4 regions of the Geodermatophilus sp. URMC 63 genome follow, and region 2 is predicted to be linked to each of the others. Evidence: riboswitches for the same ligand, from Rfam matches in the RefSeq annotation. Region 2 holds a riboswitch; each other region holds the start of a gene.
The links. Region 2 has a riboswitch for cyclic di-AMP ahead of ACWIZO_RS05385 (C40 family peptidase). Riboswitches for the same ligand answer to the same signal wherever they lie in the genome.
Positions count from the first base shown of each region.

Region 1: it holds a riboswitch for cyclic di-AMP, as region 2 does, so the genes downstream of both, ACWIZO_RS23755 (NlpC/P60 family protein) here and ACWIZO_RS05385 (C40 family peptidase) in region 2, are expected to answer to the same signal.
Region 3: it holds a riboswitch for cyclic di-AMP, as region 2 does, so the genes downstream of both, ACWIZO_RS18110 (aggregation-promoting factor C-terminal-like domain-containing protein) here and ACWIZO_RS05385 (C40 family peptidase) in region 2, are expected to answer to the same signal.
Region 4: it holds a riboswitch for cyclic di-AMP, as region 2 does, so the genes downstream of both, ACWIZO_RS07490 (aggregation-promoting factor C-terminal-like domain-containing protein) here and ACWIZO_RS05385 (C40 family peptidase) in region 2, are expected to answer to the same signal.

Region 1 is NZ_CP199956.1:4,890,394-4,897,465, reverse strand. Features, by position in the region: gene ACWIZO_RS23770 (DEDD exonuclease domain-containing protein) at 1-1,000, opposite strand, end outside; gene ACWIZO_RS23765 (NlpC/P60 family protein) at 1,163-2,929, shown strand; gene ACWIZO_RS23760 (hypothetical protein) at 3,040-3,330, shown strand; cyclic di-AMP (ydaO/yuaA leader) riboswitch at 3,525-3,690, shown strand; gene ACWIZO_RS23755 (NlpC/P60 family protein) at 3,842-4,915, shown strand; gene ACWIZO_RS23750 (M48 family metalloprotease) at 5,135-6,415, shown strand; gene ACWIZO_RS23745 (glycosyltransferase family 4 protein) at 6,412-7,072, shown strand, end outside.
Region 2 is NZ_CP199956.1:1,092,572-1,099,643, reverse strand. Features, by position in the region: gene ACWIZO_RS05400 (transglycosylase domain-containing protein) at 1-311, shown strand, start outside; partial or broken gene ACWIZO_RS05395 (YhjD/YihY/BrkB family envelope integrity protein) at 353-1,171, opposite strand; gene ACWIZO_RS05390 (hypothetical protein) at 1,222-1,446, opposite strand; cyclic di-AMP (ydaO/yuaA leader) riboswitch at 1,662-1,750, shown strand; gene ACWIZO_RS05385 (C40 family peptidase) at 1,786-2,952, shown strand; gene ACWIZO_RS05380 (DUF2568 domain-containing protein) at 3,079-3,456, shown strand; gene ACWIZO_RS05375 (hypothetical protein) at 3,425-3,979, opposite strand; gene ACWIZO_RS05370 (DUF3817 domain-containing protein) at 4,085-4,402, shown strand; gene ACWIZO_RS05365 (serine hydrolase domain-containing protein) at 4,417-5,748, shown strand; gene ACWIZO_RS05360 (hypothetical protein) at 5,834-6,295, shown strand; gene ACWIZO_RS05355 (hypothetical protein) at 6,421-6,939, opposite strand; gene ACWIZO_RS05350 (DUF3253 domain-containing protein) at 6,994-7,072, shown strand, end outside.
Region 3 is NZ_CP199956.1:3,703,173-3,710,244, reverse strand. Features, by position in the region: gene ACWIZO_RS18145 (pentapeptide repeat-containing protein) at 1-194, opposite strand, end outside; gene ACWIZO_RS18140 (DUF4177 domain-containing protein) at 216-425, opposite strand; gene ACWIZO_RS18135 (VOC family protein) at 473-856, shown strand; gene ACWIZO_RS18130 (hypothetical protein) at 853-1,263, opposite strand; gene ACWIZO_RS18125 (DUF72 domain-containing protein) at 1,304-2,032, opposite strand; gene ACWIZO_RS18120 (class I SAM-dependent methyltransferase) at 2,106-2,765, opposite strand; gene ACWIZO_RS18115 (hypothetical protein) at 2,969-3,439, shown strand; gene ACWIZO_RS18110 (aggregation-promoting factor C-terminal-like domain-containing protein) at 3,694-4,671, opposite strand; cyclic di-AMP (ydaO/yuaA leader) riboswitch at 4,882-5,039, opposite strand; gene ACWIZO_RS18105 (hypothetical protein) at 5,226-6,149, opposite strand; gene ACWIZO_RS18100 (LLM class flavin-dependent oxidoreductase) at 6,392-7,072, shown strand, end outside.
Region 4 is NZ_CP199956.1:1,535,068-1,542,139, forward strand. Features, by position in the region: gene ACWIZO_RS07470 (winged helix DNA-binding domain-containing protein) at 1-168, opposite strand, end outside; gene ACWIZO_RS07475 (GNAT family N-acetyltransferase) at 222-788, shown strand; gene ACWIZO_RS07480 (NAD-dependent epimerase/dehydratase family protein) at 811-1,710, opposite strand; gene ACWIZO_RS07485 (EAL domain-containing protein) at 1,804-3,042, opposite strand; gene ACWIZO_RS07490 (aggregation-promoting factor C-terminal-like domain-containing protein) at 3,230-3,838, opposite strand; cyclic di-AMP (ydaO/yuaA leader) riboswitch at 4,087-4,244, opposite strand; gene ACWIZO_RS07495 (VOC family protein) at 4,477-4,902, opposite strand; gene ACWIZO_RS07500 (TcmI family type II polyketide cyclase) at 4,934-5,764, opposite strand; gene ACWIZO_RS07505 (cytochrome P450 family protein) at 5,761-7,041, opposite strand.

The sequences.
Region 1 (7,072 bases), 1.7 Mb from region 2:
CCCGCTCGGGGAACCGCGAGCGGCGGTTGTAGCGCGGCTTGTGCTCGGCGATGAGCCGCAGCTCCCGGACGGCGGCCTCGAGGTCGTGCGCGCAGGGGAGGGCGTCGACCCGCTCGGCGAGCGCGACCATCTCGGTCATCCGGCTGCGCTGTTCGCTGGAGGAGAAGTAGCTGCGCACCCGGGTGCGCAGGTCGTTCGACGTCCCGACGTAGAGCGGCTCGTCGCGCGGGCCGCGGAAGACGTAGACGCCGGGGCCGGGGGGGACGTGCTCGGCGAGGTGCCGCTTGCGCCGGCGCTCCGGGTCGACCTGGCGGGTCAGGCCGGTGAGCTCCTCGAGCGAGGTGACCCCGAGGGGGCCGAGCCGCTCGAACAGGCCGTGCAGGACGTCGACGGTCGCGCGGGCGTCGTCCAGCGCCCGGTGGCAGGGCGCGGTGGCGGCGGAGAAGAACGGCGCCAGGGTGGCCAGCTTGCAGTTGGGCACCTCGTCGCGGGAGAGCAGCCGACGGGCGAGGACGGCGGTGTCGACGGAGGCGGCCGCGGGCCAGGCGGTGCCGGTCTGGGCGCAGGCGGCCCGGAGGAAGCCGAGGTCGAACGGCGCGTTGTGCGCCACCAGCACCGCGCCGCGGGCGAACTCCAGGAAGGCCGGCAGCACCGCGCCGATCCGCGGGGCGGCGGCGACCATCGCGGTGGTGATGCCGGTGAGCACGCTGATGTAGGGCGGCACCTCGCAGCCGGGGTCGACCAGCGTCTGGAACTCCCCGAGCACCTCACCGCCGCGCACCTTCACCGCGCCGATCTCGGTGATCGCGCAGTCCTTGGGCGAGCCGCCGGTCGTCTCGAGGTCGACGACGACGAACGTGACCGCGGCCAGCGGCGTCCCCAGCTCGTCGATGGTGGCCTGGTGGGGGCGGGTGGGCTCCTGGCCGGGGTGCGTGGAGGCCTGCTCGTGCCGGGGGAGCCGGGACCCGGTGCCGCCGGGACGGGCGCTGGGAAGGGGCACGGCGGGACGGTAGGCCAGGGGTCGGACAGTCGTGGAACGCGACGCCCGGGACCGCTCCTCGTCCGGGAGGGGGAGAGGGCTCCGGATCGCTGGCGGGAGCCGGTGGTGGTGGTGGACGATCCCGCGACGGGCCGCGGTGGTCCGGGCAGACGAGGGGGTCCGATGCGCGCCCGCTCCCGGCGACGCGTCCTCCGGCGGGCGGCGCTCGCGGTGGCCGCCCCGGTGCTCGCGGTGCTGCTCGCCGTGCTGCTCGCGGCGCTGCTCGCCGTGGCGCCGGCGGGGCCGGCCGCCGCTGCGCCCAGCGACCAGCCCGGGAGCACCAGCGGGGTGCTCGACAGCGAGGCGCTCGACCGGCTGCAGCAGCGCGCCGCCGAGGTGCAGGCCGACCTGCAGCGGCGGCAGGCCGAGGTGGCCGGGGCGCGGCAGGCGCTCACCGGGGCGGAGGCCGCGGTCGCGGCCGCGCAGGCCGCCGTGGACGCCGCCGAGGACGAGCTGGGCCGCCTCCGGGCGGTGGTCGCGGAGTACGCCTCCGCGGTCTACCGCGACGGCGGCGCGCTCACCCCCCTCACCGTCCTGCTCGCCGGTGGCGACCCCGGCGACGTCGCCACGGCGCTCGGCTACCTCGAGGCGGTCGACGCGCACACCGCCGAGGTCGTCGGTGCGGCCGAACGGCAGCAGCGGGCCGCGCTGGCCCGGCAGGTGGCCGCCGACGCCACGCTGGCCGACGCGCAGGACCGGGCCGACCGGCTGACCGCGGAGGTGGGGGAGCTCGAGGCGGCCGCGGCCGCGGTCACCGGCGAGCTCGACGCCGCCCTGGGGGAGGTCGACCGGCAACTGGCGCAGCTCCAGCGGCAGCAGGTCGACGTCAACGCGCAGACGGCGCTCAACTGGCGGGCCCACCTCGGGGAGCTCGACGCGGCGGGGGTGCGGTCGCCGCCGGCCGCGGCCCTGCTCGACCCGGCGTCCGGCCTGCCGGCCGGGCTGGCGCCGGTGGGCGCGGCCGCCGGCGGGGTGCAGCGCGGCGCCGCGCTGCTGCCCCGCCAGCCGACGTCGCTGCTGGTGCTCCCCGCGGAGACCGTCGCGGCGGTCAGCACGGCGATGGCGGCGCTCGGCAGGCCCTACGCCCCCGGGACGGCCGGCCCGGACTCCTGGGACTGCGGCTCCCTGGTGTCCGCGGCCTACGGCGCCGCGGGCGTCGACCTGCCCGCCGACCAGGCCGGGCTCTACGCCGTCACCACGCCGGTCGACCCCGCCGACGTCCTGCCCGGGGACCTGGTGTTCCTCGGCACCCCGGAGGCCGGCCTCGGCCACGTCGGCATCGCCCTGGACCGGCAGACGATGCTGGCCGCCGACGGCCGGGCCGGTGCCGTCGTCGTCCGGCGGCTGCCCGCCGACCAGGTGCTGCGCGTCGGTCGCCCGAGCCTGGGGCCGCAGCCGGGGGAACCGGCGCCCGGGCCGACCGGGGGCGCGCTGCGGGTCGAGTGCGGCAACCCCGTGCACCCGCCGACGGTCGACGGCGCACGCGCCTGGGGCGGTTACCCCAACGGGTTGATCCCGCCGAGCGCCCTGTGCCCGCTGGGCGTGGCCGGCCACGCGCTGCGCTGCGACGCGGCCGCGGCCTGGCGGGCGATGAGCGCGGCGTTCACCGAGGCCTTCGGCGACCCGCTGTGCACCACCGACTCCTACCGCACCTACGCCGCGCAGGTGCGGCTGTACGGGGAGAAGCCGGCACTCGCGGCCGTGCCGGGCACGAGCAACCACGGCTGGGGGCTGGCGGTCGACCTGTGCGGGGGCGTGGAGGCCTTCGGCACCCCGCAGTACGCCTGGATGGTCGCCAACGCCGGCCGGTTCGGCTGGCTGCACCCCACGTGGGCCGACCCCGGCAACGGCCGCGAGGAGCCCTGGCACTGGGAGTACGCGGGCAGCTGAGCCGGGACTGTCGGTGGCCGTCCCTAGCGTCCGCGGCAACCGACAGGGAGACCGTCCCGACCGCGGCCCGCACCCGGGCGGCGCGGCCGGGACACCGGAGGGACACGGCCATGCTCATCGACTGCGACTCGTGCACCGCCCGCGGCGCCGGCTGCGCCGACTGCGTCGTCACCGCCCTGCTGGGCGCGCCACCGGGGGAGCGGGGCACCGAGCCCGTGCTGCTGCCGGTGCCCCCCGTCCCGGCCGCGCGGGCGTCAGGGGCCGACGACGTCGTGCTGCCCCGGCCGGGCGTGGTGGTGGAGCTCGACGACGTCGAGCGGCGCGCCGTCCGGGCGCTCGCCGAGGGCGGACTCGTGCCTCCGCTGCGTCACCGGCCGGCCCAGCGGCGGCGCACCGGCTGACACCAGGCTGAGCAGGGCGGACGGGGTGAGACACGGCCGAGGACGACGCACGGGAGTGGCGTCCTTCCTCACAGTGCGAGTTCTCACAGGTAACAGGACCCGCGTTTGTCACAACCTCATCACGTCCGTACGGTGGCCCCGTCCGGCCGGGTGGTCGTCACCCGATGCGAGGTGGCCTCGGCCGGGCACCGCCGAATCGCCGGACGCCGTCCCAAGGGGTGTGCGTCGGGTGAACCGGGGACCCACCGCAGCACTGGGGTGAGTTCTCGCGCGCGCCGGGACACCGGCGCGCGGGGGATAGGGCACGTCTTCCCGGCCCGAACCCGTCAGCTAACTCGGTAGGCGGTTGCTGAGGAAGAACGGAGAGCCGCCGCCCGTGGCGACCCCCCGCCCTGCCCTGGGGCATGCACGTCCACAGTCCACCGCCCGCCGCGCCACCGGTTCCACCGCCGGTCACACCGCCGGCCCGCACCGCCCCCCGTTGGTCCGCCGCCTCGGCCGGACCGCGCTCGTGGGCACCGCCGCCAGCCTGACGCTGGCCCTCCTCCCCGGCACCGCGACGGCCGATCCCGAGCAGGCGACCACGTCGGCGCAGGCCGCCCAGCTCGCCGCCGACGCCGGCCACCGGCTCGAGGTCGTCTCCGAGCAGGTCAACGAGGCCCGCGAGGTGCTCGCCCAGCAGCGGTCCGCCGCCGAGGAGGCCGACCGGGCCGTCGCCGACGCGCAGGCCCGGCTCGACTCCCTCGACAGGCAGATCCGCCAGGTGGCCCGCAGCGCCTACACCGGCGGCGACACGATGCCCGAGCTCGACCTGCTGATGACCAGCGAGTCGGCCGAGGACTTCGTCAGCCGGCTGGCCGTGCTCGACCGGATCGCCGGTCACACCACCGAGGTGCTGACCGAGGTGGGCGACGCCGCCGCCGCGGCCGACCGGGCCCAGGCCGACGCCGAGGCCGCCGAGGCCGCCGCGCAGCAGACCCTGGACGGCCTGACCGCCCAGGAGACGCAGCTCCGGGACGACGTCGCCGACTACCAGGCCCAGGTCGCCGCGCTCACCGCCGCGGAGCGGGAGGCGGCGGCCGCCGCGCAGGCGGCCCTCGCCGCCCAGCAGGCCGCCGCACAGCCGGCCCCCGCGGCACAGCAGGCTCCCACGGCGGGCGGCACGGTCGGCGACAGCGCCCCGGCGGCCCCGGCCGCGGCGGCACCCGCTCCGGCCCCGGCCGGTGGCGGCAGCGGCGCGGCCCAGGCGGCGGTGCGGACGGCGCTGGCCCAGGTGGGCGACGCCTACGTCTGGGGCGCCGGCGGTCCGGACGCCTTCGACTGCTCGGGTCTGACGCAGTACGCGTACGCCGCGGCGGGGATCAGCCTGCCGCACTCGAGCGGCATGCAGTCGCGGATGGGCACCGCCGTCTCGCGGTCGCAGCTGCAGCCCGGTGACCTGATCTTCTACTTCAGCCCGGTCAGCCACGTGTCGATGTACATCGGCAACGGCCAGATGGTGCACGCCGCGACCTCCAGCGAGCCGGTGAAGGTCGTGCCGGTCGACTCCATGGGCGGCATCACCGCCATGCGTCGCATCGCCTGAGGAAGGACCTCGCTGCCCCCGCCCCTCGCAGGCTCGCGGCGGGACCCGGGACGGAGCCGGCGGCGGTGTCCTCGACGGGACCGCTGGGCAGGCGGCGAGGGCCGCGGACCTGCGGGTCCCCGGCCCTCGCCGTGTCCCGGACAGTCCGTGCCGCTCGTGGTCCGGCCGTCGGCCGGGGCGTCCCGGGCCGGACGCGCGCGGCCACCTAGGATCGGCCGGGTGAGCGCGGCGGGCCGGGGAGGCGCTCGCGCCGCCCTGCTGGTCGCGGCCGTGCTCGGGGCCGCCCTCGTGGTCGTCATCGTCGTCCGGACGCCGTGGACGCTCCTGCCGCAGCCGCCCGGTGGCGTGACGCCGGTCAGCGCCGACGCGGGGCTGCCCGTCGACGTCGTCCGGCGGGCCCAGGCCCTGGCTGCCGAGATCCGCCCCGCCTCGCTGGCGGGCCTGCTGCTCGGGCTGGGCGTCTCGGTCCTGCTGGGCCTCACCCGGCTGGGCAGCCGGCTGGTGACGGCGGTCGCGCGGCCCCTCGGCGGACGCTGGCCGTGGCAGACGCTGCTCGGCACGGTCGTCCTCGTCGTGGTCGGACGGCTGGCCACGCTGCCGGTGTCGGCCTACGGCGAGGTGGTGCGGCACCGCTACGGGCTCTCCACCCGCTCGTGGCCGCTGTGGCTGCGCGACGTCGCCGTCTCCACCGCCATCGACGCCGGCCTCACCGCGCTGGCCCTGCTGGTGCTGGTCGCGCTGGCCCGGCGGGCACCGCGCACCTGGTGGGCGTGGACGGCGGCCGGAGCGGCCGTTCTCGTGGTGGCCGGCTCCTTCCTCTACCCCGTGGTCATCGAGCCGGCGTTCAACAGCTTCCAGCCGCTGCCGGCCGGCCAGCTGCGCACCGACCTGCTGGAGCTGGCCGAGGAGGGCGGGACGCCGGTCGAGGACGTGCTGGTCGCCGACGCCTCCCGGCGGACGACGTCCCTCAACGCCTACGTCTCCGGCTTCGGCTCGACCCGCCGCGTCGTCCTGTACGACACGCTGCTGGCCGACGTCCCCGACGACGAGACCGAGTCGATCGTCGCCCACGAGCTCGGCCACGTCGCCACCGACGACGTCCTCACCGGCACGCTGATGGGCGCACTCGGTGCGGCCGCCGCCGTCGCCCTGCTCGGCTGGCTGCTCGCCTGCCCGCCGCTGCTGCGGCGGACCGGGGCCGACTCCCCGGGCGACCCGCGCGTCGTGCCGCTGGTCCTGCTGCTCGCGGCCCTCGGCTCGTTCGTGGCCACCCCGGTGCAGAACGTCGTCTCCCGGCACGTGGAGGCGCGCGCCGACCTGCACGCCCTCGACCTGACCGGCGACGCCGCGGCGTTCATCGAGATGCAGCGCCGGCTGGCCGAGACCAACGTGTCCGACCCGAGCCCGCCGGCGCCGTGGCAGTGGTTCTTCGGCTCGCACCCGACGGCGGCGCAGCGGATCGCCCTGGCCGAGGACTGGCTGCGGCTGGGCGAGCGGTGAGCGGCTCCCGGCGCACCCTCGTCGTCACCAACGACCTCCCGCCGCGGCAGGGCGGCATCCAGACCTTCGTCGCCGCGCTGCTGGAGCGCCGGCCGCCCGACTCGCTGGTCGTGCTCGCCTCCCGCTCACCGGGCTGGGAGGCCCACGACGCGCGGCTGCCCTACCCCGTCGTCCGCCGGCCCACCGGGGTGCTGCTACCGACCCGTGCCACCGCGCGCGCGGCCGCCGCGCTGGCCGCCGGGCACGGCTGCGACACCGCCTTCTTCGGCGCGGCCGCCCCCCTGGGACTGCTCGCACCGGCGCTGCGCGCCGCGGGGGTGCGGCACCTGGTGGGCGCCACGCACGGCCACGAGACCGGCTGGGTGGCGCTGCCCGGGGCGCGGCAGCTGCTGCGCCGCATCGCCGGCGGTCTCGACGTGCTGACCTACATCAGCGAGTACACCCGCAGCCGCCTGGAGCCGGCGCTGGGCGGGCGGACGCGGCTCGCGCAGCTCCCGCCGGGGGTCGACGTCGACCGGTTCACCCCGGCCGCCGACGGGACCGCGGTGCGCCGGCGGTACGGGCTGGGGGACGGGCCGGTGGTGGTGTGCGTGTCGCGGCTGGTGCCCCGCAAGGGCCAGGACGTGCTGGTCGCCGCCTGGCCGGCGGTCCTGGCCC
Region 2 (7,072 bases):
TGGTGAGCAACGGCAGCGACTACGTCGAGCCGGCTCCCGAGCCCCCGGCCGCCCCGGCGCCGGACCCCCGGCCCGCACCGGAGACGTCCTCGGCGCCCGAGCCGCCCCCGCCCGCCCCCGCGCCCGAGGCGCCGGCCCCGGAGCCCGCGCCGGCACCCGAGCCGCCGCCACCGGCACCGGAACCGGCCCCCGAGCCGGCACCGGAACCGGAGCCGGCTCCCGAGCCGCCGGTGGCCCCGGCGCTGCCGGGGCCGGAGCTGCCCGTACCCGGACTGCCGCCGGGGTTCTCGCCGGGGTTCCCGCCGGGGTAGTCCTCCTGCTGCCGCTGGCCCAGGAGTTCGTCGAGGGACTGGGTGAGCAGCCACCCGGCGAGCAGCACCAGGTGCAGCATGAACATCCACAGGCCGACGGCCACCACCGCGCCCACGGCGACGAGGCCGCCGAAGGGCGCCCCGAGGTCCAGGGGCAGCGACAGGAACACCACGAACCCCTGCAGGAACCCCGACAGGCACGCCGCGGTGAACAGGGCGCCGCACGCCACCGCGCGCCGGCGGTGCCGGCCGGCGGCGACCACGCCGAAGCCCCAGGCGAGGGGCACGGTGAGGACGAACAGCACGGAGTAGTAGCCGACGAAGAAGCGGCCGACCGCCGGGCCCACGCCGTCCTGCTGGGCCAGGTCGGCCATGAAGCGGGCGGCCAGCAGCAGCGGGTACAGCAGCACGGGGGTCACGACGACCAGCGGCAGCGTGAGCAGCCGTCCGCGCCAGCCGGTGAGGGTGTCGGTGTCCCGGTGCCGGCTGAAGCGCAGCAGGGCGCGGCGCAGGCCCTCGCCGTAGAAGGAGAGGGGCACCAGCGCCAGGACGAAGCCGAGCAGGTCCAGCCGGACCCCGGCGGAGGCCAGCCGCTCGACCGCGCCGGGCGCGCCCAGCTCGGCCGGCAGGAGCTCGGTCAGCCGGCCGACGAGTGCCCGCACCTCGGCGGGTGAGGTGGCCAGCGCGGTGAGCCGCACGGCCACCAGCAGCAGTGGCACGACCGCGATGCCCGCGTAGAAGGTCAGCCCGGCGGCGATGAGGGCGAGGTCGCGGCCGCGCAGCAGGCGCCGGGCGCCGACCAGGAGCGCGCGCGTCGCGGCGCCCAGCCCGGCCGCCGTCCACCTCCGTCCCCGGCTCACCGGCTCACGACCCGGGCGGTCGCGCGCCCGCCGACGGTCCGGGGCAGCGCTCAGCCGCCGGGGTTCGCGTCGTCGGTGGTCGGCGCGTCGTTGCCCGGGTTCTCGCCGGTCTCCTGGCAGCTGGCGTCGTTGGGGTTGCTCGCGTCCTCTCCGCTGGAGTCGCAGTTGGTGGGCCCCCGGGAGAAGTCGGTGTTGTCGCCGCAGGCGACCAGTGAGCCGAGGAGGGCGAGCACGACGAGCGGCCGGGCGAGGCGCGAGCGCGTGGAGGAGGACATGCCCGACTCGTGCTCGTCCCGGCGCCCTCCCAAACGGGTGTGCCGGAACCGGGCGGCGACCCACCGGTCGGGTGTGAGCGGGATGACGGGAAAGTACTCATTGTCACGAGCCGGTTACGCCCTTACGCTGTGTACGTCCAACGGGGCGTTCCGTCACCTACCTGGGTGACACCCCGTGGACGCCGTCGAGCCGGTCCTCCCGCGAGGGGGGCCGGGCCGGGGACCCAACGCAGTCCCGGGGTGAAGCGTGCGCGGTCCGCGCGCGCCGGGCGACTCCACGCCCGAACCCGTCAGCTAACCCGGTAGGCGGCCTGGGAGGAGAAGGAGAGACGCCGACCCGTGGCGCCCCTGAGCACGTCCGTCGCCTGCCTGACCGCGACCACCCGGTCGCGCCGCCGCGTCGTCCTCGCCCTCGTCGGCGCCCTGGGCATCGGCCTCGGTCTCGGGAGCGTCCCCGCGCCGGCCGCCGCCGAGGAGCCCACCACCGCGGCCGAGGCCGCCGAGCTCGTCGCCGCCCGCGGGCACGACCTCGAGGTCGTCACGGAGCGGTTCAACGAGGCGCGCGAGGGGCTGGCCGCCCAGCAGGCCGCCGCCGACGCCGCGGCCGCGACGCTGACCCAGGCCCAGGCATCGGTGGACACCGCCCGCGACCAGGTGGTCGGGATCGCCCGGTCGGCCTACACCGGCGACGCGATGGGCCCGCTGCAGGCCCTCATGACCAGCCAGGACGCCGACGAGTTCGTCAACCGGGTGACCCTGCTCCAGGGCGTCGCCGGGTACCAGAACGGCCTGCTCGGCGAGGCCGTCACGGCCACCGAGACCGCGACCGCGGCACAGACGGCGGCCGCCGAGGCCGCCGCCGAGGCCCAGCGCCGGTACGACGACGTCGCCAGCCAGCAGGCCGGCCTCGAGGCGCAGATCGCCGAGTACCAGGCCGACTTCGCCCGGCTGAGCGCCGAGGAGAAGCGCGCCGCCCTCGAGGCCGCCGCCGCCGCGCACGCCGCCGAGGAGGCCCAGCGGGCCAGCCGCGACGAGGAGCGCGCCGCCGCGACCTCCGGGAGCGCGCCCGCGTCGTCCCCGGGCTCCTCGTCCCCGTCCTCGTCGTCGTCCCCGACCTCGAGCGCCCCGGCCGCCGTGCCGTCGGGTGGGGGCAGCGGCGCCGCCGCGACGGTGGTGGCCACGGCCATGGCCCAGCGCGGCAAGCCCTACGTGTGGGCGGCGGCCGGCCCGGGCTCCTTCGACTGCTCCGGCCTGACCCAGTACGCCTTCCGCGCCGCGGGCATCAGCCTCCCGCACTCCAGCGGCATGCAGTCGCGCATGGGCACCGCGGTCTCCCGGGCCGACCTGCAGCCCGGTGACCTGGTCTTCTTCTACAGCCCGGTCAGCCACGTCGGCATCTACGTCGGCAACGGCCAGATGGTGCACGCCCCCACCTCCGGCGACGTGGTCAAGGTGGCCAGCATCGACGCGATGGGCGGCTACGCCGGCGCCCGCCGCCTCACCTGACGCGGCGACCGCTCGCGGAGCCCCGGCCCTCCCTCGGGAGCCGGGGCTCCGCTGCGTCTGGACGCCGGCCGATCGGTGTGGAACGCTGCTCGCATAAAAGAGCAGTGCTCACAGCAGGAGGCCGGGATGCGCCGTACAGGGGCATGGACGTGGGCGGCCGCCGCCCTCCTCTCGGAGACGGCGGCGCTGGGCGTGCTGGCCTGGTGGGGGGCCACCGTGCCGGAGGCGGTCGCCCTCCGGGTGCTCCTCGGAGCGGGCCTGCCGGCGGCTGCGGCGGTGCTGTGGGGTCTGTTCGCCGCGCCCCGCGCCGCCGTCCGGGCGCGGGCGCTGCTCGTCCTCACGAAGCTGGCCGTGCTCGGGGGCGCGGTCGCCGCCCTGGCCGACCTCGCCGGGCCCGTGCCGGCCGCCGTCCTGGCGGTGGTCGCGGCCGCCGGCGCGCTGCTGTCCGACCCGGCGGCCCTGCAGCCGCCGGTCAGGGACGCGGCGGCTGCCCGGGCGCGCTGACCCGCTGCAGCAGGCCCCAGACGAAGGCCGCCGTGGCGCCCGAGGGCAGGCGGACCTCCCAGCGGGTCACGACGCCGGGGTCGACGTCCACGGCGCCGGGCAGCCCGCTGACGTCGCCGACGACGTGCTCCCACACCCGCAGCCGCCCCGCGGTCGCCGGCGGCACGGGTGAGCCGGGCGCCCGGACGAGGTGCTCGTGCAGCACCGTCGCGCCCGGGCCCGCGACGACCTCCCAGCGCAGGTGCGGCCACAGCGGCAGCGGCCAGCGGCGCACCTCGAGGTCGAGGTCGCCGAACCGGCGCTCCTCGACCTGCTCCGCCGGCCCCAGGACGGCGGCGCGCAGCGCCAGCCCGCGCGGCGCCCGCGGCGCGTGGTGCAGCGCCTGCCAGCGGGTGTGGGCGGCGTGGGCCTCGGCGCGGGTGGCGCCGAGGCGGGGGAGCGCCCCGGCGACCAGGTCGGGACGCAGGTCGGCCATGCGGCGGAGCAGCACGAGGCAGAACTCCCGCCGCGCCAGACCCCGCACGCCCACCGACCCTGCCACGGAGGTCACACCGCCGGCCGGGACCCTCGACGTCCGGTCGCCGTTGGACAGGGGAGACCCGACCGTCCACCGGAGGACCTCCCCGCGATGAACCCCCGCACCGTCGTCCTCGCCTTCCGCGTCGTCGCCGTCGCCGAGGCGCTGTCCTGGGTCGGCCTGCTCGCCGGCATGTACGTCAAGTACGTGCCGGCGACCACGGAGGCGGGCGTGCAGTTCTTCGGCCCGGTGCACGGGGCGGTGTTCGTCGCCTACGTCCTCGTCGCCCTGGTCGCCGCCCGCGTGCTCGGCTGGTCGCGGTGGACGGCGCTGCTCGCGCTGGCCGCCTCGGTGCCCCCGCTGGCCACGGTCGTCTTCGAGCGCTGGGCCGCGCGCACCGGCCGCCTGCAGGAGCCCGCGCGCGCCTGACCTACCGTGCGGGCATGCCGGAGCCCGTCCTCCCCGCGACCGCCCGCACCCTGCTCGCCCGCACCGCCCGGGTGCAGCGCGACGGCCGGGCGCCGAGCCTGGTCGCCGGCGTCGTCCGGGACGGCGGGCCGGCGTGGTCGACCGGCCGCGGTGACGTCGACGAGCCGCACACCGACGTCCAGTACCGGCTCGGCTCGATCAGCAAGACGGTCACCGCCGTCGCGGTGATGCGGCTGCGCGACGAGGGCCGCCTCGGCCTCGACGACCTCCTCGACCGGCACCTGCCGGGCACGCCGTTCGGCGACCGCAGCGTCGGGCAGCTGCTGTCGCACCTCGCCGGCGCCGCGGCCGAGAGCCCCGGCGGGTGGTGGGAGCGCGTCCCCGGCGGGTCGCTGGCCGACCTCGGGCTGGCCGGCGAGCACGTCGTCCTCGGGGAGGCCCGCCGCTTCCACTACTCCAACCTCGGGTTCGGCCTGCTCGGCGAGCTGCTCGCCCGCGTGCGCGGCCGGTCGTGGGCCGACGTCGTCACCGCCGAGGTGCTCGGCCCCCTGGGGATGACCCGGACGACGACGCGCCCCTCCGGCCGGGCCGCCCAGGGCCACGCGGTGCACCCGTGGGCCGACGTCGTGCTGCCCGAGCCGGAGCACGACGCCGGCGTCATGGCCGCGGCCGGGCAGCTGTGGGCGACGCTGGCCGACCTCGCCCGCTTCGCCGTCTTCCTGCTCGGCGACACCGGCGACGTGCTGTCGCCCGCGACGCTGGAGGAGATGGCGGTGCCGGCCGGCGTCGACCCCTCCTCGCCGGCGTGGTCGGCCTACGGGCTGGGCCTGCAGGTGCTGCGCGTCGACGGGCGCACGCTCACCGGCCACGGCGGCTCGATGCCCGGCTTCCTCGCCGGGGTGTTCGTCGACCGCGAGGAGCGCACCGGCGGGGTCTCGCTGGCCAACACGACCAGCGGCCTGGACGCGCTGGTCCCGGGCCTGCTGGCCGACCTGCGCGCCGCCGAGCCGCGGGTGGTCGACCCCTGGGTGCCCTCGCCGGCGCCGGTGCCGCTCGAGCAGCTGGGGATCTGGTACTGGGGCCCGGCGCCGCTGGCCCTGCGCGCGCTGCCCGGCGGGCTGCTGCACCTGGGGCCGCTGCCCGGGCGCGCGGGGCGGGCCAGCCGCTTCCGGCGGCGCGACGACGGCACGTGGGTGGGCCTGGACGGCTACTACGCCGGTGAGCCGCTGCGCATCGCCGCCGACCACCTCGACCTCGGCACGTTCGTGTTCACCCGCACGCCCTACGACCCCGCCGCCCCCGTCCCCGGCGGCGTCGACGAGGCCGGCTGGGGGCTGCCGCGCTGACCCCGCGAGATCTGCACACTCGTCCCCTTCCCGGTGCCGATGGAGGCGAGTGTGCACATCTCGCGGTCGGGCGGGCGGCGGCGGTGTGTCCGGCGCGCGTCCGGAGACGTTCCGCGAGGTGGTCGCGCACCTCGCGGTCACCACCCGGGCCACGCTCCGGTCCGTCCTCGGCGACGCGATCCGGGCACGGGTCAGCTCCGACCGCACGACGGCGGACGTGGCGCACCGCCGCTCCGCGGCCTTCGCCCCCGCCGGGCTCGTGCGGCAGCTGCGCGAGAGCGCGGAGTCCGCGCGCCGGATGCCCCTCAGCGGCCCGATGGACCCGCTGGTGGACGTCGTCGTGCACGCCCAGGACATCGCCCGCCCGCTCGGCCGGCACCACGCGACGCCGCCCGACGTCGCCGTGCAGGTGCTCGGGCACCTCGCGGGGAACCGGCTGCTGGGCGGACCCGGCGGGTGGCGGGGCTGCAGCCGGTCGCGACCGACGCGGAGTGGTCGACGGGGGAGGGGCTCCAGGTCCGGGGACGGGTGTCGGACCTGCTGCTGACCGTCGCGGGCCGGCCCGTGGGGCTGGCGCAGCTGACGGGACCCGGCGTCGACGACCTCACCGGGCGGCTCGCCGCCGCCTGAGGTGCGCCGCGGCGGCGCGGGCTGGTCGGTGAGCCTCCGGGGTCACAGGCGGTCGAAGGCGTCCATCGTGGTCTTGACGACGGCGCCGTAGGCCAGGTGCGGCACGATGTCGCTGGCCCAGTCCGTGGCCGACCAGGTGCGGGGGTCGGTGATGCCGAGCGCGGTCATCGGGCCGTTGGCCGCGACCAGGACGCCGAGCGTGGTGAGCACCGTGCCCACCAGCGGCTGCGACCGGAGGCCCGAGGCCCGGGTCAGCCCGATGAGCACGCCGACGCCGACGCCGGCGACCAGCCCGGTGATCGGCCCGAGCCCCTGGATGCGGTTCTGCCGGTGCTCCTCGTCGCCGGGGATGGGTACGTGCGCCCTCTCGGCCAGCTTCTCCACGGTCTGCTCCGGGGTGGAGCTGGTGCCGCGGCCGCGGACGGTCATGTCGAGGTAGGTGACGGCGTTGAGCGCGGTGGTGCCGGCCGCACCGGCCGCCGCACCGCGCAGCGCCCAGCCGAGCGTGCTGATGCCGCGCTTGCCCTTGCCGATCGTCCCCACGGGGGTGCGCTTCGCCATGCGCAACGGCGTACCCGTCGCGCTCACCAGGACAAACGGGCGCACCCTGGGGGAGTGGACGACGCCGGCCCCGCCCTGGAGCGGGCGATCGAGGAGCTGCTGGCCACCCGGGCGCCCGGCGCGACGATCTGCC
Region 3 (7,072 bases), 2.6 Mb from region 2:
GGGAAGCCGCGCTCCCGCAGCTGCGCGTGGATGCCGCAGCGGTCGTCGTCGCGCAGGTTCGGGCAGGGACTGCCCGCGGGCTTGTCGATCGCGAAGTCGGCCGAGGCCGCGAAGGCCGGGGCCACGCAGCACAGCCCCGCGCAGCTCGCGCAGTCCGCGCGCAACCGCGCCCGGGCATCGACGGCGTCGGACACGGGCGCTCCTCGCGGGGTGGGTCAGGTCGTGGGGCGCTCCAGCGTCACCAGGACGCCCTCGACACCCCCCGGGCCGAGGCGGCCCTTGACCTCGACGGAGGTGATGGCCTTGAGCTGCCAGCCCTCCCGGGCGTTCTGGTTGAGCACCTTCTCCAGCTTGTCACCCGACATCTTCCCGCCGATGAGCCCCTCGCGGATCTCGACCACCCGGTACTCGTAGCGCTGCGCCACGACGTCCTCCTCGTCTCGGTGTCCTGCCCTGCGGCGATGATGCCCGGGTGGACGTGCTCAGCAGCCGGGTCCTGCTCCGGCCCCCCGATCCCGCGCGGTCGCAGGCCTTCTACCGGGACGTGCTGGGGCTCGCGGTGTACCGGGAGTTCGGGCTGCCCGAGCACCGCGGCGTGGTGTTCTTCCTCGGCAACGGCCTGCTCGAGGTGTCCGGCCCCGGCGACGAGCCGCCACGCGGGACCGCGCTGTGGCTGCAGGTGCGCGACGTCGCCGCCGAGCACGCACGGCTGCGGGCGGCCGGCGTGCCGGTGCTGCGCGAGCCGCGCACCGAGCCGTGGGGGCTGGTCGAGGCCTGGGTCGCCGACCCCGACGGCGTGCGGATCGTCCTGGTCGAGGTCCCGGCCGACCACCCGCTGCGCCGCGACCAGCGCTAGACCGTCCCCGCCGGCGGGGCGTCGCGGTCGGACGACGGTCGGCGCAGCACGTCACCGAAGGACTGCTCGAGGCGCGCCCAGGTCCGGCTCCACTCCTCGATCGGCTCGAGCACCCGCTCGAACACGGCGAGCTGCTCGTCGAAGGCCTGCAGCTGACCGATCAGGCCGGTGATCAGCTGCCGCTGGCCCCGCACCGCCTGCGCGACCGCCCCGACCTGCGCCGCCGACATCGCCCCGGGCGGCGAGGGCAGGCGCGGCAGCGACAGCCCCGACGGCACCGCGCCGGTGGCCAGCCCGCGCGCGCGGTCGGTGAAGCCGCGCAGCTGGGCGACGAACTCCTCGACCGACCGGCTGACCAGGTTCCCCTGCCCCTGGCCCGGCTTCGTCCCGTCGTCCTGCTCGCTCATGCCCCCAGTCTCCCGCCACCGCGCCCCGCTCGCCGCCCGGTCAGCTGCCGGTCAGCGCCCGCAGCGTCTCGGCGTTGCGGACGGCGTGGCCGTGGCCGTCGTTGTTGAAGTAGGCGTGGACGTCGCGGCCGTCGCGCGCCCACTCCGCGATCCGGTCGGCCCACCAGCGCAGGTCCGCGTCGGGGTAGGAGCCGGCGTAGAGGGAGGCGTCGTCCGGGCCGTGCAGCCGGACGTAGACGAACGGCGCGGTGGCCCGCAGCACGCACGGCAGGCCGGCGCCGCTCATCACGCAGTAGGCCGCTCCGTGCCGCTCGAGCAGCGCGAACACCTCCTCGACGTGCCAGCTGGGGTGGCGGAACTCCACGGCCACCTGCACCCAGTCCGGCAGCAGGGAGAGGAAGTACTCCAGGCGCGCGTCGTCGCGGGCCGCGGCCGGGTGCAGCTGCACCAGCAGCACGGCCCGCTTGCCGTCCAGCTCGTGCCAGGCCGCGGTCATCCGCTCGACCCACGCCTCCGGGGCGTACAGCCGCTTGGCGTGGGTCAGTCCGCGCGGTGCCTTGACCGACAGCCGGAACCCCTCGGGCAGCCGGTCGCGCCACCCCGCGAAGGTCGCCGTCCGGGGCCAGCGGTAGAAGCTCGCGTTGAGCTCGACGGTGCCGAACCGGCGCACGTAGTGGGCCAGCCGGTCGCGGGGCGGCGTCCCCGGCGGGTAGAGGATGCCGTCCCAGTGGTCGTAGCTCCAGCCGGAGGTTCCGACGTGGACGGCCACCGGTGCCGCCCTCCTCAGTGCCCGTGCCGGGCGACGGCGGTGCCGCGGGTGTGGTCGAGGGGGCCAGGAGCGCTCACGGCAGCCGCCACACCGTGGTGCGGCGCAGCCCCGGGCCCTCGGTCTCGGGCACGTCGTAGGCGGCGACGGGCTCCAGCCGCTCGTGCGGCAGGTAGGGCCGCCCCGGGTCGCCGACGAGCACCTCGCAGCCGCACGCCCGAGCCCGGTCGAGGAAGGGCAGCACCCGCTCGGTCATCTCCCGGTCGTAGCAGACGTCGCCGGCCAGGACGACGTCGACGGCCGGCGGCTCCCGGTCGAGGACGTCGCCGGCCACGCTGATCCCGGTCACCCCGTTCAGGCCGGCGTTGACGCCCACCGCCGTCCGGGAGAACGGGTCGACGTCGCTGGCCAGCACGTGGCGGGCGCCGGCGAGGACGGCGGCGATCGCGACGAGCCCGCTGCCCGACCCCAGGTCCAGGACGCGGTGCCCGGCCACCGTCACCGGCCCGTCGAGGACGGCGCGGGCGAGGGCCTGCCCGCCGGGCCAGGCCGCGGCCCAGAACGGCGGGGCCTCGCCGGCGCCGCCGGCCGCGTCCTCCATCGCCTCCCACAGGGCGACGACGTCGTCGGCGACGTGCAGCCGCACCTCCGGGACGAGCGAGGGCCGGCGCACCTGCGTGTGCGCGCGGACGAACCCCGCGGGCACCACGCGGGTGGCCGGCCCCCTCTCCGTCACGCCCCCAGTGTCACGTGCCGAGCCGGCGACGGTCGCGAGCGGCCCGGGTGACGGTCCGTGGCGCTGGGGTCCCACCACGGCCGGGTGGGAGACCGAGGCAGGGCCCGTCGGGTCGTGTCGTGGCAGTGCCGCGCGCAGGAGGACGGAGGGTGGGAGCTACACCTGCTGGGATCGGCGAGATCCGCACACCCCAGGAGGAGCGCATGGACACCGTCACCGCGACCGGCACGGTCAGGGAGGACGGCGGCCGGTTGGTCCTGATCCCGACCAGCCCGCCCGGGAGCGAGCCCCTGGTGGAGCTGGACCTGCTCGGGACGGACCTGCCGCCGGCCGGCGCTCGGGTGGCCGTCGAGGGGGGGCTGGACGGGCGGTCGCTGCACACCGCCCGCTGGCACCCCGGGCCGGGCACCCCCTCGGCCTGGCGTGTTCCCGCCGGCATCGCCGGAGTGTCCCAGGACGATGCCGACGTCATCACCCGCAGCACCCCCGAGGAGTGGTCGATCATCGGTCTCGGCCGGTCCACGGTGCCCGGCGGGCGAGGGGTGGTGGCGGTGCTGGAGGTCGAGCGGATCACTCCCGAGATCCGGGCGTGGTACGAGCGGCAGCCACCCGGGTCGGTACACCTGGTGCCCTCCATCACCCCGGACACCGCCTGCACCCCGGACACCGCCTGACCCGGCAGCGGCCACCCCGGAACGCGACACGGCCCCGCTAGCGGATGCCAGCGGGGCCGTGCTCGTGCCGGGTCCTCGTCCGCCCCGGAGTCCGCCCGGGTTCGCTCCCCTACGTCCCGCAGCGCCTCGTGCACGTGACGGCGCCGCGAGGTGCGGGCGCGGGGTCCCGCGCCGAGCCTGGTGACGAGTCGGATCGGCCTTGCTGCCGGGGTCCCGCGCCGAGCCGAGCGAGGCGTGGGGGCAGCAGGGTCCTCCTAGTACCAGCCGGTGGCCTGCGAGTGCGCCCAGGCACCGCACGGCGAGCCGTAACGGCTGTCGATGTAGATCAGGCCCGCGTCGATCTGCCGGTAGCCGTCGGAGGTCTTGGCGATGCCGGTGCTGGCCCAGGTGGAGTCCAGGAACTGCGGGATGCCGTAGGCGGTGCTGGAGGGGTTCTGCGCGTTGGGGTTCCAGCCGCTCTCCTTGCCCCACAGGTTCTCCAGGCAGCCGAACTGCTGGGCGCTGCCCACCTTGCTCATGGCGTAGTCCTTGAAGGAGCCGCGGGCGGCCGGCGCGGCGGCAGGTGCAGCCGCCGGTGCGGGGGCGGCCGGCGCCGCGGCGGCCCGCTGGGCGGCGGCGGCCTCGGCCGCGGCCTGGGCCTCGGCCGCGGCCTGGGCCTCGGCGGCGGCCTGCGCCTCGGCGGCGGCCTGGGCCTCGGCGGCGGCGCGGGCGGCCTCCTCCTCGGCGGCGCGGCGGGCGGCCTCCTCAGCGGCGCGGCGGTCGAGCTCGGCCTGGTCGGCGGCGGCCTGCGCCTCGGCGGCGCTGGTCTCCTCGGCGGAGCGCTCGTTGCGGGAGGCGGCGAGGTCCTCGAGCGGCGCGAGGTCGGCGGTCTGCGACGCCGCGGTCCCGGTCGGCTGCCCGGTGAGGCCGAGCTGCTCGGCCACGCTCACCGTGGAGCCGGCCGTCTCGGTGCCGGCCTCGGCGGCCGGGCCGCTCGTGCTCACCACGCCGACGACCAGGGCGCCGGCGGCGGCCGTGGCCAGCAGCAGGGCGGGGCGGCGCGGGCCCAGCGGGGGGCTGCTGCGCCGGGCGCGGGTGCGGGCCGGCAGGCCCAGGCGGCGGGCGCGACGACGGGGGGCGGTGTCCGCGGTGCCGACGGCGTCCATGACGGCGGTGTCGGCGGGCTTCGCGGCTGCGGACAGCTCGACGGTCTCGAGCGTGTGGGCAGGCGTGTGCGGGGTACGGCGGGGCATGAGGGTGAGGGCTCCGAGGGAGAGTGCGCGCGCGGCAGCCCGGTTCGCGGGCAGGGACCGGCGCACGGCGGTCGTCGGGTCCCCACGCGCGATCGGCGGCGCGGGGTCAGCAGGGCAGGGCGGCGGCCGGACTCAGATGGCGCGGTGGACGCGCACCCGGCGGCACCTGCGGGCCGCGGCGGCCCGGAGGCGGGGCATGCGGAGAGTCTCCGTTTCTTCCGATGCCGCCTACCGAGTTAGCTGACGGGTTCGGGCGGGAAGAAGCCCTACGCGCTGCGAGCGGAGCTCGGCAGGCGATTCACCCCAGGACTGCGGTGGGTCCCCGGCTCGCGCCCGCGGCTGCGGACACGACTCGGCGGCGTCCGGCCGGGCTCCCCGGGAGGGGACGAGACGACCAGCCGGACGTCACGAACGGTACGTGTCGTTACCTGCCCGTGACAACAGCAGAACGCGAGATGCACACGTGACACGAGTTACGGTGCAGTCGGCGCGGGCCATCCCTCGGCGACGGCGCAGGTCAGGACGCCGGGTCGCACGCCGGGTCGCACGCCGGGTCAGGACGCCGCGGCGACCTCGTTCCGGTTCCCGCCCCGATCGGCGTCCCCGCGCAGCGCCGTGACGTCGGCCGGGTCACCGTCCGGCGTCCGGGGGCCCTCGTCGCGGGCCGCGGCGTCGCGCCGGTCGGCGAGCACCGAGACGTCGTCGGGCAGCGCCCCGGTGCGCACCGTGTCGGTCCGCAGCGCGTCGGTGTCCGCCGGGTCGGGACCGCCCTCGTCGCCGCGCAGCACGCGGGCGAGACCGGCCAGGGCGTCGTCGACGTGCCCGTTCAGCACCCGGAGCGTCTCGCGCACCCCCTCCTTCTCGGCGCGCAGCGCGGCCAGCTCCGCCTCGACGGCGGCCCGCTCCCGCTGGGCCTGCGCCGCCGCCGCCCGCCGCGCCTCCTCGGCCTCGCGGTGCACCGCCTGCAGCTCGGCCGCCGCCTCCGCCCGCCGTGCGTCGGCCTCCCGCTGGGCCTGCTCGCGCAGCGCGGTCACCGCCTGGCGCATCTCCGCCACCTTGGCCAGGCGCGCCTCGGCCTCCGCGCGCGCCTCGGCACGCACCTGGTCGGCCTCCTCCTCGGCGCGCTGCAGCAGGGCGCGCGCATCCTCCGGGCTGGGGAGCGACTCCCGCTCACGTACCAGCTGGGCCAGCCGGCGGCGGGCGTTCTGCAGGTCACCGGAGCAGGCGGCGTAGCGGCTGAGCAGGTGGTCGTTCTCCCGGCGGAGCACCAGCAGCTCGGTCTCGGCCGCGGCCACGTAGTCGTCGACCTGCAGGCAGTCGTACCCGCGCAGTGCGTGTGTGAAGACCGGACCGGTGCCCAGCAGACCGTCGAGGCCCCTCGCCGGGACGTGCTCCGCGGCGGTGTTGCCCGTGAAGGCCGTGCGCCTGGCCGCGTCCGCCCCGGCGTCCGGAGCAGTTCCCTGCGAGTGCTTCGACATCCGGTCCCCCCGGTCCGTCATGCCCGCCCGGGCCCGTCGGGCGATCCAGGTGGTGGCCGCCAGACTCCCAGCCGGTTCACCCGATCGGTGGGTCGGACCAGGTCACGGGACGGTCACCGACGGAGTGGTCCGCCACGCCGTGGTCGCCCGACTACCGCCCGCAGCCGGAGCCGGGGAATGCCCGGCCGCCCACCACCGTTGGGCCGAACAGTAGTTGCACTCTCAACCACAGGGAGCACGAGATGCAGTTCGGCGTCTTCTCGGTCAGTGACGTCACGACCGACCCCACCACCGGCCGCACCCCCAGCGAGGCGGAGCGGATCCAGGCCATCGTCGCGATCGCGAGGAAGGCCGAGGAGGTCGGGCTCGACGTCTTCGCCCTCGGCGAGCACCACAACCCGCCGTTCTTCTCCTCCTCCCCCACCACCACGCTGGCCTACATCGCGGCGCAGACCTCGACGCTGCAGCTGTCGACGGCGACCACGCTGATCACCACCAACGACCCGGTGAAGATCGCCGAGGACTACGCGATGCTGCAGCACCTGGCCGGCGGCCGGGTCGACCTCATGATGGGCCGCGGCAACACCGGGCCGGTCTACCCGTGGTTCGGGCAGGACATCCGCAACGGCATCCCGCTGGCGGTGGAGAACTACGCGCTGCTGCGGAAGCTGTGGGACGACGAGGTCGTCGACTGGTCCGGCCGGTTCCGCACGCCGCTGCAGGGCTTCACCTCGACCCCGCGGCCGCTCGACGGCGTCCCGCCGTTCGTGTGGCACGGCTCGATCCGCAGCCCGCAGATCGCCGAGCAGGCCGCCTACTACGGCGACGGCTTCTTCTCCAACCACATCTTCTGGCCGAAGGAGCACACGCAGCGGATGGTCGAGTTCTACCGGTCCCGCTTCGAGCACCACGGCCACGGCTCG
Region 4 (7,072 bases), 440 kb from region 2:
GGGGACGACGCCGCGGACCGCCAGCGCCCACAGCCCGCCGTCCGGGCCGGTGTCCTGCACGCCGAGGTCGAGGACGGCGGTGTCGGCGACCGTGCCGGCATCGCGGTCCAGCTGCTGGGCGGCGACCCGGTGGGCGAGGACGTCGCGGGCGGTGGCGGAGAGCGGCACGCTCCGCACCGTAGGCCCGGCCGGGGACGGGGTCCTCCTCCTAGCCTGGCGCGGTGCTCGACGGCCCGGTCACCTTCCGTCCCCTCACCCGCGCCGACCTCCCGCTGCTCACCCGCTGGCTGGAGGAGCCGCAGGTGGCCCGCTGGTGGGCGCACGAGACCACGCCCGAGGCGGTGGAGGCCGACTTCGGTCCCAGCATCGACGGCCGCGACGGCACGCAGGTGTGGGTGGTGTGCACCGGCGGCCGCCCGGTCGGGCTCGTGCAGCGCTACCGCCTCTCCGACGAGCCCGGGTACCTCGCCGAGCTCGCGCCGGTGGTCGACGTCCCGCCGCGGGCGCTGTCGATCGACTACCTGATCGGCGAGCCCGACGTCCGGGGCGGGGGAGCGGGCGCGGCGGTGCTGCGGGCCTTCGTCGCCGACTGCTGGGCGGCGTACCCCGACGCCGACGCCGTCCTGGTGCCGGTGGCCGCGGGCAACGTCGCGTCCTGGCGGGCGCTGGAGAAGGCGGGGTTCACCCGCGTCGCCGAGGGCCCGCTGACGCCGGACAACCCGGTCGACCCGCCCGACCACGTCGTCTACCTGCTGCGCCGGCCGGGCGACGGCGGCCCCACCGGATAGGACCGCGGCGCGCGGCCGCCGCTCACCGCGCGACGGCCACGCCGGCGAGCAGGCCGTCGCGGACGGACGGGAAGCGGGGCGCCCAGCCGGTGGTCGTCCGCAGCCTGCGGTTGCTGACCCGTTGCGAGCGGACCAGTGACTCGGCCGGCCCGCCGGCCAGTGCGGCGGCGCGTCCCGGGAGCGAGAGCAGCGGCCGCCGGCCGACCGCCGTCCCCAGCGCGGCGGCGTACTCACGGCGGGTCACCGGCTCGTCGTCGACGACGTCGTAGAGCCCCGCCGGTGCGCCCAGGGCGGCGACCACGGCGGAGGCGGCGTCGGCCAGGTGGATCGAGGACAGGTAGGCCCCCGGTGCGCCGGCGACGAAGGCGACGCGCCGGCGGGCCAGGCGCAGCAGCAGGTCGGTGTGCCCCGAGCCCGGCCCGTAGAAGAGCCCGAAGCGGAGCACCACGCTGTTCGCGACGCCGCGCGCGTTCTCCTCCGCCGCGAGGTTCGCCTCCGCCAGCGGGAAGGGGTCGGGTGCGACGTCCTCGTCGATCCACCCGGCCCCGCGGTCGGGGTAGAGGAAGGTGATCGACTCCTGGACGAGGCGGCCGACCCCGGCCGCCCGCACCGCCGCGGCGACGGCGGCCGAGCCCTCGCGGCGCACCCGCTCGTTGGCCGCCCAGGCCGACGGTCGGAGGAACGTCGACGGCGTCGGGATCGCGGTGGCGAGGTTGGCGACCGCGTCGTGGCCGGCGAACGCGTCGCTCAGCGCCGGACGGTCGAACAGCGACACCCCGCTCGGGACGGCGCCCAGCGCGGCCAGGCCCGCCGCCTTGGCCGGTGTCCGCGCCAGCGCGGTGACCTCGTGCCCGGCGGTGAGCAGGGCCGGGACGACGTGCCCCCCGATGGCCCCGGTGGCACCCGTGACGTACACCCGCACGTCGGCTCCTCTCCCCGGTGGCGACCGCGACCCACCCTGCCCGAGGACGCGCGCGCCCGGGAGGGCCGGCGGCGCGGGGCGGACGGGTGCCGCTCAGGCGGGGAGGAGTCCGGGGTGCGCGAGGCCGGCCGGCCGGGGCCCGGGGACGGCGGGCTCCGGGCCGGCGGGGGCGAGGGCCTCCGGTGGCCCGGGGCGGCCGAAGTGCCAGCCCTGCCCGAGGTCGACGCCGAGCCCGAGCAGTGCCGCGGCCTCCTCGGCGGTCTCGATGCCCTCGGCGACCACGGTGACGCCGCAGCCGTGGCCGAAGGTGACCAGCGACTCCACCAGCTTGGTCAGCACGGGGTCGGTGGTCAGGCCGCTGACGATGCTGCGGTCCATCTTGATGACGTCGGGGGCGGTGACCACGATGTGCCGCAGCGAGGAGAAGCCGGCGCCGACGTCGTCGATGGCCAGCCGCATGCCCCCGGCGCGGAAGGGCAGCAGCGCGCTGCCGAGGGCGTCGTAGTCCGCGACCGGGTCGTGCTCGGAGAGCTCGAGCAGGACCCGGTGCAGCGGCAGCGTGTGCAGCAGCGCGGAGAACTCCGGCGTCAGCAGGGTCTGCGGCGAGACGTTCATCGCCACGTAGCCGTCGACGCGGTCGAGGTGCTCGGCGGCGCGCCGCAGGGCCAGCAGCTCGACCTCGTGGCCGCGGCCGATGCTGTGCGCCTCCTCGAAGACGACGTCGGGGCCCTTGCCCCAGTCGGCGGGGAAGCGGCTGAGCGCCTCGGCGCCCACGCGGTCCCCGGTGGCCAGGTCGACGATCGGCTGCAGGACGACGGTCGGCCCACCGGAGGTGATCAGCGGGTCGAGCCGGCCGTCGATGTCGTCGCGGCGCTGCTGCGCGCGGAGCTCGGGCTCGATGATCACCGAGGCGGCCGACGCGAGGACCTCCATGAGGGCCTCGTCGCGCCGGGTGAGCTCCTTGTCGGAGGTGAAGCCGAAGGCGCAGAAGGTGCCGTAGAGGCTGCCGTCGGACAGCCGGACCGGCGTCGAGACGTAGCTGCGGATCCGCGGGATGCGCGCCGAGGGCAGCGACATCGCCAGCGGGTACCGCTTCACGTCGTCGATGACGGGGGGCAGGTCCCCGTCGAGGATCTTCTGGCAGAACGACGTCTCCTGGACGACCTTCGCGCCCTCCTGGACGAGGACCGGCACGCGGGCGTCGACCACCTCCAGGTGCTGGGTGGTCCCGTCCATGCGCGTCAGGAACGCCACGGGCATGTGCAGCGACGTCCTCGCCGTGCGCAGCAGGTCGGCGATCTGCTGCTCGGCGTCAGTGCGCTTCCTGGCCATCGTGTGCTCCCGTCCGGAGGGTCCTCCTCTGCATCGACGCAGGGGGCGGACACCTGGAACGGCCGGGAGCCGATCTCACCCGGACCGGTGAGACGGTCCGGCAGGCGCCTCCCGGGAGGGACCGCGGGGACGCCTGCGCCGGGGGCCCGCTCCCGCTGCTGAGAGGGGGCCCGCGGCGGTCAGGGGATCAGTACCAGTTGTTCGCCTGGTGGAAGTCCCAGGCGGCGCAGGAGCTGCCGTACCGGTTCTCGATGTAGATCAGGCCGGCGTCGATCTGCCGGTAGGGGTCCGACGTCTTGGCGATGCCGGTGCTGGCCCACGTGGAGTCCAGGAACTGCGCGATGCCGTAGGCGGTGCTGGTGGGGTTCTGCGCGTTGGGGTTCCACCCGCTCTCGGCCTCCCAGAGCGCGTCGAGGCAGCCGAACTGGGTGCTGTTCCCGACCTGGCCGGCGGCGTAGTCCTTGTACGCCTGCTCGCCGGTGGCGGCCGGTGCCGGCGCGGGGGCCGGGGCGGGAGCGGGCGCGGGGGCGGGAGCGGGCGCGGGGGCCGGTGCCGGCGCGGGGGCCGGCGCGGGAACGGCCGCGGGCGCGCCGTCCCGGTTGCCGCCCCACTGCCCCGTGGAGCCGCGGTCGCCGGGGTTCCACTCGTCGGCCTGCGCGACCGCCTGGCCGCCGAAGGCAAGGCCGAGGGTCATGACCCCCGTGGCGGTCAGCAGGAGCAGGGCGCGGCGGCGCGGCGGCGCGGCGGCGGGGGCGTTCTGGGCACAGGTGTGCTCGACAGCGGTGCGTGCGTGCATGGAGACGTCCTCCTGGAGACGCGGTCACCGTCGATCGGCGCCGCGGCGGTCGGGATGGGCTGCGGGCACCACGCCGTGCGCGCGGTGCCCGGGCGGGCAGGGCTCGACAGCCGGGCGTGCGGCAGCGGCCGGACACGGGGCCCGGCGGACGGCGCCGTACGACGGCTGGTGCGTGTACGTGGGCAGGCGGGAGCGCGACGGTCCCGGACCTGGACGCGCGGGGGCGGTGCCCCAGGCGCGAGTGATCTCCGTTCTCCCCGGGCCGCCTACCAGGTGAGCTGACGGGTTCGGGCTGGGAGTGCCCTACCCGCTCCCGGCGACGGCCGGGAGCGGGACTCACCCCGGTGGTACTGGTGGGTCCCCGGCTCGCGCCCACGGTGTGGACGCGACTCGGCGGCATCCGGCAGGGAGCCCCCGGGACGGAGGCGAGACGCCCGGCCGGACGCGGAAACGCTAAGGACGGGACCGGTCCGTGACAATCTCGTGACCTGAAACGGGTCGACCCGCGGTGCGACAGGCCGACGCCACGCCCCGGATCGCACTCGGGACGTCACGCCCCGCGACCACCGGGGCCCGGACGCACCGCAACCGCCGGGACCCAGCGGTCCCGGCGGTCGCGGTGCCGGCAGCGTGCGGTGTCAGGCGTTCCAGGGCGGCGCCCCACGCCGGAAGTCGGCGGCGGGGTGCTGGTCGGAGACGAGGCCGACCACGTTGCCGAAGGGGTCGACGACGGCCGCACTGACCACCGGCCCGTGCGGCGTGAGGGGGATGTACTCCTTGGCGCCCATCGAGGCGAGTCGCTCGAGGACGGCGTCGAGGTCGTCCACCCACCAGTTCCCGATCACGCCGCCCGGCTCGAACGCCGCGCTGAACGGGGCGGCGGTACGGGCGGCGATCGCCAGGCGGGTCCTCTCGTCGAGGTCGAACGCGGCATAGCTCAGCCGCCCGTCGGGTCCGGGCCGGGTGAAGGTGGGCCCCGAGCCCAGGACCTCCGTGTACCAGGCCGTGGCCGCGGCCACGTCGTCGGCCCAGTAGGTGAGCGACGCGATCCCGCGCAAGCTCATGGTGAGACCTCTTCTCGGTCGGTCGGCATCGTCAGTCCCCGGGTGTCCAGTCCGGGGCCGTCCAGCGGTGGAACACCCGGGCAACCGAGTCGCGTGGGGTCTGCCACGTCTCCGGGTTGTACGGGCTGACGTAGGGGGCGAGGTCGGCCATCACCTTGGCGAAGGCCGGTCGCATCGACTCGTGGTTCTCCCGCACGGCCGCGGCCTTGACGCGGTCCTGCTCCAGGAGGTGCACGAAGACGTCCTCCATCGAGTACAGCCAGCGGCCGGTGACGCCGGTCTCCGTCGGCAGCCCGCCGGCGTCGGACTCGGCGAACACCCGAGCGATGTCCTCCTCGGTGCCCGGCTTCATCCGCTGCACGATGACGGTCATCTCCCGGTCGGGGGAGACCTCACCCTCGGGCACCCACGAGTAGAACTGCTTGGCCACGGAGTGCGACGGGTTCTGCCAGTAGCTCGGGTAGGGCGTCACGTAGGGGGCGATGGCCTCGGCGATCGCCTGGAACGCCGGCAGGCCGCGGCGCTGCCCGGAGACCTCCGGGTCCTCCTTGCGCTCGATGACGTGCAGGTACAGGCCCTCGTAGGAGAGCAGGACGCGCCCGACGACGCCCATGTCCTGCGGCCGGGTCGTCCGGTCGTAGTAGGCGAACACCGGCCCCACCTTGTCCTCGGTGCCGGGGACCATCCGGCAGACGATGACGTTGCGGAACGGCCGCCACGAGGCCGAGGACCAGCTGGCGGGCGCCGTGGACGTGTTCGTGAACTCGACCGTGTCGTTCGCCCAGGGCGGTTCCGTGGGCGTCGTCGAGGCGTCGGCCGCCGGGTCGGCCGACGTGCTGGTCGACGGGGTCGTCTGGGTCATCGCGTGCCTCCAGGGACGGGAGTGGGGGTGAATCGGAGGGGGAGCTCCAGCAACCCGCGGAAGGCCGAGGCCGCGGGGAGCCACTGCAGGTCCTCGACGGGGACGTCGAGGCGCAGGTCGGGCAGGCGGACGAGGATCCGCCGCAGTGCGGTCGTCGCCTCCAGCCGGGCCAGGGCGGTGCCCAGGCAGTAGTGGATGCCGTGGCCGAAGGCCAGGTGCGAGGTGGGGCCCCGGCTCAGGTCGAGCTCGTCCGGGTCGGGGACCAGCGCGGGGTCGTGGTTGGCCGCACTGAGCACGATGGTGACAATCGAGCCCGCCGGGACGGCGGCCCCGCCGATCTCGAGGTCCTCGGTGGCGAAGCGGAAGCTCGACACCGGCACCGACCCGTCGAAGCGCAGCAGCTCCTCCACGGCGTCCGGGATCCGGGAGGGGTCCTGCAGCAGCTCGGCCAGCTCCTCGGGGTGGGTCAGCAGCGCGACGACGGCGTTGCCGAGGAAGTCCGACGTCGTCTGGTAGCCGGCGAACAGCAGCAGGAAGGCGCTGGAGACCAGCTCGGCCTCCGAGAGCCGGCCGTCCCCGTCGCGGGCGGCGATCAGGGCGCTGACCAGGTCCTCGCCGGGCTGCTCGCGCTTGGCGGCGACCAGGCCGGTGAAGTACGCGTGCAGCCGCGACTGCGCCTGACCGATGGCGGCCCGGTCCTCCTGGGGGCTGCGCCCGCCGGTGCCGACGGTCCGGATGACCTGGGTGCCGGCCAGGATCTCCTCGTGGTCGGACTCGGGGATCCCGAGCAGGTCGCCGATGACCGCCAGCGGCAGCCGGAGGGCGAAGTCGTCGACGAAGTCGGTGGCGCCGCGCGGTGCGATCCGGTCCAGCAGGCCCTCGACGATCTCCTCCACGCGGGGCCGCATCGCCTCGATGCGCCGCGGTGTGAACGCCTGGGTCACCAGGCGGCGCAGCCGGCTGTGCTCCGGTTCGTCGGAGTTGAGCATGTTGGTGTTGATCTGCCGCGCCTTCTCGCCGAACACCGCCAGGTAGGTGTCCCCGGCGCGGTACAGGTCCTTGGACAGCCGCGGGTCCGACAGCGCCTGCTTGGCGTCGTCGTAGCGGGTGACGAGGAAGGAGTCGAAGCGCGGCGTCCGCACCTTCACGACCGGGCGCTCGGCGCGCAGCCGGGCGTAGACCGGGTAGGGGTCGGCGCGGAACTCGGGCGTGTAGATCTCCGCGCCGGGGACGACGTCGTCCGCCGTGCTCGGTGCGGGGTCAGCGGTCTGCGTCATGGGTCTCCCTCGGGTGGGGGTGGGCGTGGGG